Regions from separate parts of the Marinobacter sp. UBA2498 genome, predicted to be linked through region 3. Evidence: predicted binding sites of a transcription regulator. Region 3 holds the regulator's gene; each other region holds the start of a gene.
The links. Region 3 encodes FliA, which starts transcription of late flagellar genes. Its sites were predicted from a motif close to CTAAAGTTTNNNNNNNNNNNGCCGNTAA; they were not measured.

Region 1 (2,269 bases), on a different contig from region 3:
TCAGCGAGAAGGAGCTGCACCGTGTCCTCAAGCACCAGTCCCGCTATCGCAACGCTGCCGCCCTGGTAACAGCGGTCACGCTGCCATTCCAGCCCCTGGTAACCTTTGCGGCCAGCAATTCGGCCGAGGCGTCACAGGCAATACTGGAAGCCGGCGAACTTTATGACAGAGGCAATCTTGCCCCCATGAGCGAAGCCGAGCTGGCGGCGATTTCCGGTCAGGGCGATCCGACCTTGCTGCAGCGCATTGGTATTGTCAGCAAGATGGCGGAGAACCCCGCAGGAAATGGGGAGCAGGGCTCCGAGGCATCCGCAGATGTTATTGAAGGTCTCAAGCTTTCCGCCAATATCTTCGTGCCGGTTCTGAACTTCCTGGATTCAGATCTCAGCATTTCCGGTGTGCATTATCGTGAAGGGGAGCCACGTTATCGGGTAAGAGAAGATGGCGCCCTGATGCTGGCGTTCCCTGAGCGCATCGAGGAAATTCGGATGGACAATATACGGGTTACGGGAGGCCAGGGAGCTTCAATGGGCAACGTGAGCATTCACGACATCCGGTTTCATCCCGACTCCCAGATGACCATCTACACCCGATGAAGTGGAAAGCATGGCTCGGCAGAGCCATGCGTCCGGGCTCAGGCGCTGGCGAGCACCGTGCTGCTTGATACCGTGGTCTGCTGACCCTGTGCACCGTACAGCTTTTGCTGGCCGGTGGCGCCGCGGAAAATATCTGTGAGCCTCGACAAACGCTTTTGCAAGTGGCTGATTACGCGACCGTTGGTCTGGTTCAGCGTCTGACAGGTTCGCAGCTTCTGGTCCGCTTCCTGCCAGAGTTCGAAGAGATCCGAGAATCCGGCGCTGCGAATAAAGCGGGAAGGCTCGCCACTTTCGGGGCGATATCCCATTTGTACGAGCGTTCGGATTTTCTGTTTGGCGCGTTCGCGGACTGCACCGAGGAGATCGTTCTTCTCTCTGGTCAGGGCGTCCAGCTGGCGGAGGTCGGAATTCGCAAGGCAGGTCTTTTCCTTGCCGAGAACGTCAGCCAGTGTTTCAAGCTGGCTGATATCCTGGGAAAGAAGGGTCTTCAAATCATCAATTGCGGCCATGGTCTACTCACCCGAAAATGCTTTCATCCATCTCAAGCATTTTCTGGGCCAGCTTCTCGGCGTCAATCTTGTACGTGCCATTTTCGAGGGCGGAACGGATCTGCTCGATGCGGTCGTCATCCATTTCCGGATAATCGCCCAGCTTTTGTTCGAGCTGCTTCAGATTCTTTGCCTGATTGCTCAGGCTGACGTTCTCACCACGGGCCCCCTGGGCCTGTGTCTTCGCCTGTTCGTTGGATGCCGGCTGGGTATTCTGTGCGCCGGAGCTTTTGTCGGCCGTGGTTCTCTGGGTGTTGACCTGGCCGGGGCCAATTCCATTTAAGTCAACTGACATATCTGTACCTGCTTGCCTGTCGCGCCACGAATGCGGCGCTTACTCGAGTTTATGTCTTCTTAACGGCGGCGCCGCGAAAACCTTTAGTACTTTTAGCACTTTTTTTCATCTGCTTTTACGACCGGTTTTGCGGCATTCACTTGCCGCTCCGGCAAGCCTCTGCCGCACGCGGCTCACATCGGAATCTCCACGTGGCCCGGCGCGACAACGCTGGCTCTTATCGTGCGCGATGAGCGCAGATTCTCAACCAGAACCTGTTCGCCAACGCTGGCGCTTGCCAGGGCTTTGCCCCGGGAACGTACTGAAAATCCGCCGGTTTTGGCGGTGATGATAACATGATCGCCTCGTTCGACCGCATTCGGGGCCGAAAGCATGTCTGGTGTAACGAGCGATCCGGCATTCACTGCGCGCCGCACTTCCATGCCAATCGCCTGCTTCGAGTCGGTAATCACGCCACGTCTGGATGAATTGATTTCAACAGACTGCTTCGCAAGCAGCCCTTCGGTTATTCGCTCTCCACGTGTGAGTGGCCTCGCTGCCACCAGGGCTGGCCCATGGATAGAAACTGAAGCGGTAACAAACATTCGCCATGGGCGGGTTCCTTCGCAGGCTACCTGCAACGACGGGCTGGTGCTTTTCCATGGATCCCCGCTGAACTCTACACTCAAAGGCTTTTCGCACTCGGCGAGAGCGAGGCGGCTGTCGATGGAACCGGGTTCGAAGGAAACGGTGTAGCCATGCTCGGCCTGTTCAGACGCAAAGCTGTCCAGAAACGCCAGGGTTGCTTTCTGAATCTGTTCAGCTGTCGTTCCAGCAAGGAGCGGCGTGCT
Region 2 (2,269 bases), on a different contig from region 3:
GCTCGGCAGTGCGTTTATTGAACTCCTTGATACGACGTTCCACGGCCCTTCGGATGTCTTTCGGCCGGAGTGTTGCGGCCAATTTCTGAAACTTTCGCGAATCAATCAGATTGCGCCAGTGTTCCAGGCTGTCCCGGTAGCGCTTGCTTTTCAGTCGCTTTGCCAGCTTTTCATCATGGCTGGCGGCTTCGCGCTCGAACCAGATCTGCAAGGCTGCCCGAATTTCCGCGTCATCTGCGCAAAGTTCCGGCAGGTCCTGAAGAAACACGTGAAGGTCGCGCAGTGGGCCCGTTGCCCTTGCATGGCGCTTCAGGGTTTTAACCCCCTTGGCCAGCGACTTGTCAGCAGTCACGTCCTGAACCGATTCGGCGATAGCACGGCTGCGTCGAATCGCAATCCGGTACTGGTGCAGAAATTCGTCATCCAGGCCAAGGGCGACGCCCCGTTCCAGTTGCCTTAGCCGATCGAGTTGATGGTGAAGGGCCTTGGGAATGTCCCTTGCAGGATCGTCCCCCGCGGTTCTGGCTCTCTTTTTAAGCTTTCGTTCGCAGTGCGCGTAGCTGTAATCCTGTGGCGTTATCAGAGTCACCAGTTTGCCCTTGCCGCGACCAATCTGGCGCCAGTGTTTGATCGAAAGCCGGATGTGAATAACGCTGGCGGTGGGTAGCTGTTCCGGGGGCTGCTTCAGGAGCGACTGGGCCAGTTCCAGTAACGCCGGGTTGTGGCCGACCAGGGTAATCTGTGGGGCGTCTGCCTGCTCTTCAAGCCATGCGAGTAGTCGCCGATAGTCGAAGGTATATAGCGCACTCAGGGTATGGCAGCGCTCGGCTGCGACTGTGTCGGGAAGTATGCCTTGAAGTGTCGCGACGGCCCGCCTGGCGTTGCTGCTGTATATCTCGCCTTCGAACGCGCCGACAGATTTCAGGGCATTTCCCAATGGGGCCAGTTGGCTGACACCCCGCGCATTGAGGGGGCGTTCCCGGTCAGAAAGTGATTCATCGGCCCAACTGGACTTGGCGTGGCGTACCAGAAACAGGTGCTTCATTGGCCTACCTTCGTAGTGATCCTTCAGTCTGATTCCCGCTCAAGACAATCGGGTTACTGCCGTTACTGTACCTAGCTGAAAATAATGGTGGAAGGTTTGTCCGTTGGCAGGCGGCTTGGCGAATCAGTGCGCCTGCTGAAACCTGCCTTAACAAACTGGAACAGATCACTCTGAGTGGTCCGTGGATAATCCTCACCAACGGAAATTCCCTGGAGAGTTCGGAAAGATGAATGTCTTGAGCAAAGTGAAAATACGCACGCGCTTGCTGGTGGCGGTGCTTGTGCCGGTACTCGTCACGGCGGCAACATTGGCGTGGATCACCGCCAGTCAGATTCAGGCCAATGGTGAAGATGAGCTCAAGCGTCTTGAGAACAGCCTCCTCGAAGCACGGAAGGCTGGTTTACAGAACCTCATTGATGCCGCAGAGGCCGTGGTTCTGGAGGCCAAGAATGACCCATCGATGACGGAGGCGGAAGCGAAGGAGGCGGCAGCGGCGCGCCTGCGCTCGATCCGTTTTGATGAGACGAACTACGTGTTCGCCTATACCCGGGATGTATACAACCTGGCCTATGCTCCGGACCCATCCAAAGAAGGACCGACCAAGAATCCGGTTGTCAGGGGGTTGGTGGCCGATCTGTTCGCCGCTGCCCGCGGTGAGGGATTCTATGGCTATGATTGGATGAACCCTGCTTCCGGCAATGAAGAACCCAAGATGTCCTATTCCACCATTATCGCGGACTGGGACTGGATGATCGGTGCAGGTGTCTACATTACCGATATAGACCGGCAGGTCGCTGCTGCTCGCAAGGACATTGAGGCGGGCATGGCGGAGGCCCTGGGCTTTATCCTTTTGGTGACGGTTGTGGTTGTCGTAATCGCTCTGGTGATCGGCGTATTCGTTGGCCGTAGCGTGACCCGGCCGCTGAAGAACGTCAGCAACATGATGCAGGAAATTGCTGATGGTGAGGGCGATCTCCGCCAGCGGTTGCCGGATGAGGGTACCGACGAGCTGGCCGAGCTCGGTCGTCGTTTCAATGCCTTTGTCGTCAAGATCCAGGACACCATGCGAGAAGTCGGCGCCACCACGGATCAGGTGGCGTCCGCGGCGGAAGAGCTCAGCCGGGTCGCGAATGAAACCCGGGCCTCGGTTCAGGAACAGGGCTCCGAGACTGACCAGATTGCCTCTGCGATCAATGAAATGGCCGCGACCATCCAGCAGATTTC
Region 3 (2,269 bases):
CTCTCGGCTTTGTGATGGAAACCGGTCTGCCGGTAGCCTATTACACAGACGGCCAGAAGATTCCTGAAGACCTGCACCACGCAGAAGCCGTTCCGCTGGTGCGGTTGGCCGTGGACCGGCTTAAAACACTCCAGCAACAGCAGGCGGTCGCAGAGGGGGCCTGAACTCATGAACCCCGGACCGGACAAACAAACAGTGAGCGTCCGAACAACAGCCCCCGGCTAGACGTGGCGAGAGACCAAAAACAGTATGAGCAGAGCACATCCGGTACAGGTGATTGCAGTTTCCGGCGGAAAGGGTGGTGTCGGCAAGAGTAACGTGTCGGTGAACCTCGGAATTGCCCTGGCGCAGAAAGGCCGGAGAGTGGTGCTGCTCGACGCCGATCTGGGGCTCGCCAATATCGACGTCTTGCTGGGCATCACTGCCAATCGCAACCTCCAGGATGTTCTGGCGGGCGATTGTGATCTGAAGGACGTTCTGGTGAATGGTCCCGGTGGCATCAAGATTGTCCCCGCCTCTTCCGGTACCCAACGAATGACCCAGCTCAGCCCCATGGAACATGCCGGGCTGATTAATGCGTTCAGCGAACTGGGTGATCAGATCGATGTCCTGATCGTTGATACCGCCGCCGGTATTTCCGAGTCAGTGGTCAGTTTTCTTAGAGCGTCGCAGGAGCTGCTGCTGGTTGTCTGCGACGAGCCGACCTCGATCACCGATGCCTATGCCCTGATCAAGCTGATGAACCGTGATTATGGAACCAACCGCTTCCGTATTCTTGCCAATCAGGTCCGGAATGAGCAGGAAGGCCGGCATCTGTTTGAAAAACTGACCCGGGTCACCGAGCGCTTCCTCGATGTGGCACTACAATACGTAGGAATAGTCCCCTACGATGAGGCCGTGAAGAAAGCAGTTCAGCGGCAGCGTGCGGTGCTGGACGCCTATCCCAGGGCGAAAGCTTCACTGGCCATCAAGGCGCTGGCGGACAAGGTAGATAGCTGGCCGTTGCCGTCCTCGCCCCGTGGGCATCTGGAATTTTTTGTGGAGCGGCTCGTCGAAGTCTGAATCGGATCCAGTCAAACAAAAAACCGGATACATGACATTGGCGAAAAACCTCGGAATCTATAACCAGTCAAGTGCGCAGAAGCCGGCTCAGCTCATTGAGCAGCACGCGCCGCTGGTCAAGAAAATTGCCCTTCACCTGATGGCTCGCCTGCCGGCGTCCGTCCAGCTTGAAGACCTGATGCAGGCCGGCATGATCGGTCTGCTCGAGGCCGCCCAGCGTTACAGTTCTACCAAAGGTGCTACCTTCGAGACTTACGCCGGTATCCGTATTCGCGGCGCCATGGTGGACGAAATCCGCAAGGGTGACTGGGTCCCCCGTTCCGTGCATCGCAACGCCCGTCGCATTTCCCAGGCCATCAAGGCCGTTGAAGATAGACTTGGCCGCGAAGCCCACGACCAGGAAGTGGCCGAAGAGCTGGGTATGGGGCTGCCCGAATACCACTCCTACCTTTCCGGTTCCAACAGCGGTCGACTTTTTAGCCTCGACGAGCTCAATGAATCCGGAGAGCTGCCGATAGAACAGACAGAGACGCAGGATAATCCCCTTGAGGGGTTGTCCTCCGATGCCTTCCGGCGGAGCCTCGCTGAGGCGATTGAAGACCTGCCGGAGCGGGAAAAGCTGGTGTTGAGCCTTTACTACCAGGAAGAACTGAACCTCAAGGAGATTGGCGCGGTGCTCGGCGTCAGTGAGAGCAGGGTAAGCCAGATTCACAGCCAGGCAGCCCTGCGCCTTCGGGGACGGCTCTCGGATTGGCGTCAGGAATCGGACAACTGACCGCGTTCAGTCTGTGTCGCCAACGAGGTAGTCTGTAGTTTTTGGTAACCGATGCTTTACAACCGAAGCAAAGGTCCGACAATAAGCGGTTAAAACAGCGGCCTGCTAGACTTTGAACGCAAAGGTCAAACGAATTCCGGGTGTTACTAACTGGAGGTCCCATTGGACAAAAACATGAAAATCCTCATTGTGGACGACTTCTCCACAATGCGACGGATCATCAAGAACCTGCTGCGTGATCTTGGCTTCACCAACACCGATGAAGCTGACGACGGCAACACGGCACTGCCAATGCTCAAAAGCGGCAAATACGATTTTCTGGTGACCGACTGGAACATGCCTGGCATGTCAGGCTTCGACCTGCTCAAGGCCGTTCGGGCGGACGAGAATCTGAAAACCCTGCCGGTATTGATGGTAACTGCTGAGGCCAAG

Region 1: a site for FliA is predicted at 1,499-1,526, ahead of flgM (flagellar biosynthesis anti-sigma factor FlgM). Genes of this name have one in related genera too.
Region 2: a site for FliA is predicted at 1,084-1,111, ahead of B2W52_RS17360 (methyl-accepting chemotaxis protein). Genes of this name have one in related genera too.

What each region holds. Positions count from the first base shown of each region.
Region 1 is NZ_DDOI01000154.1:25,927-28,195, forward strand. It holds gene B2W52_RS21315 (cyclic di-GMP-binding domain-containing protein, MshE-related) at 1-596, shown strand, start outside; gene B2W52_RS21320 (flagella synthesis protein FlgN) at 635-1,105, opposite strand; gene flgM (flagellar biosynthesis anti-sigma factor FlgM) at 1,113-1,439, opposite strand; gene flgA (flagellar basal body P-ring formation chaperone FlgA) at 1,613-2,269, opposite strand, start outside.
Region 2 is NZ_DDOI01000124.1:10,425-12,693, forward strand. It holds gene B2W52_RS17355 (CHAD domain-containing protein) at 1-1,045, opposite strand, end outside; gene B2W52_RS17360 (methyl-accepting chemotaxis protein) at 1,272-2,269, shown strand, end outside.
Region 3 is NZ_DDOI01000064.1:66,057-68,325, reverse strand. It holds gene flhF (flagellar biosynthesis GTPase FlhF) at 1-164, shown strand, start outside; gene B2W52_RS08720 (MinD/ParA family protein) at 250-1,062, shown strand; gene B2W52_RS08715 (RNA polymerase sigma factor FliA) at 1,094-1,837, shown strand; gene cheY (chemotaxis response regulator CheY) at 2,000-2,269, shown strand, end outside.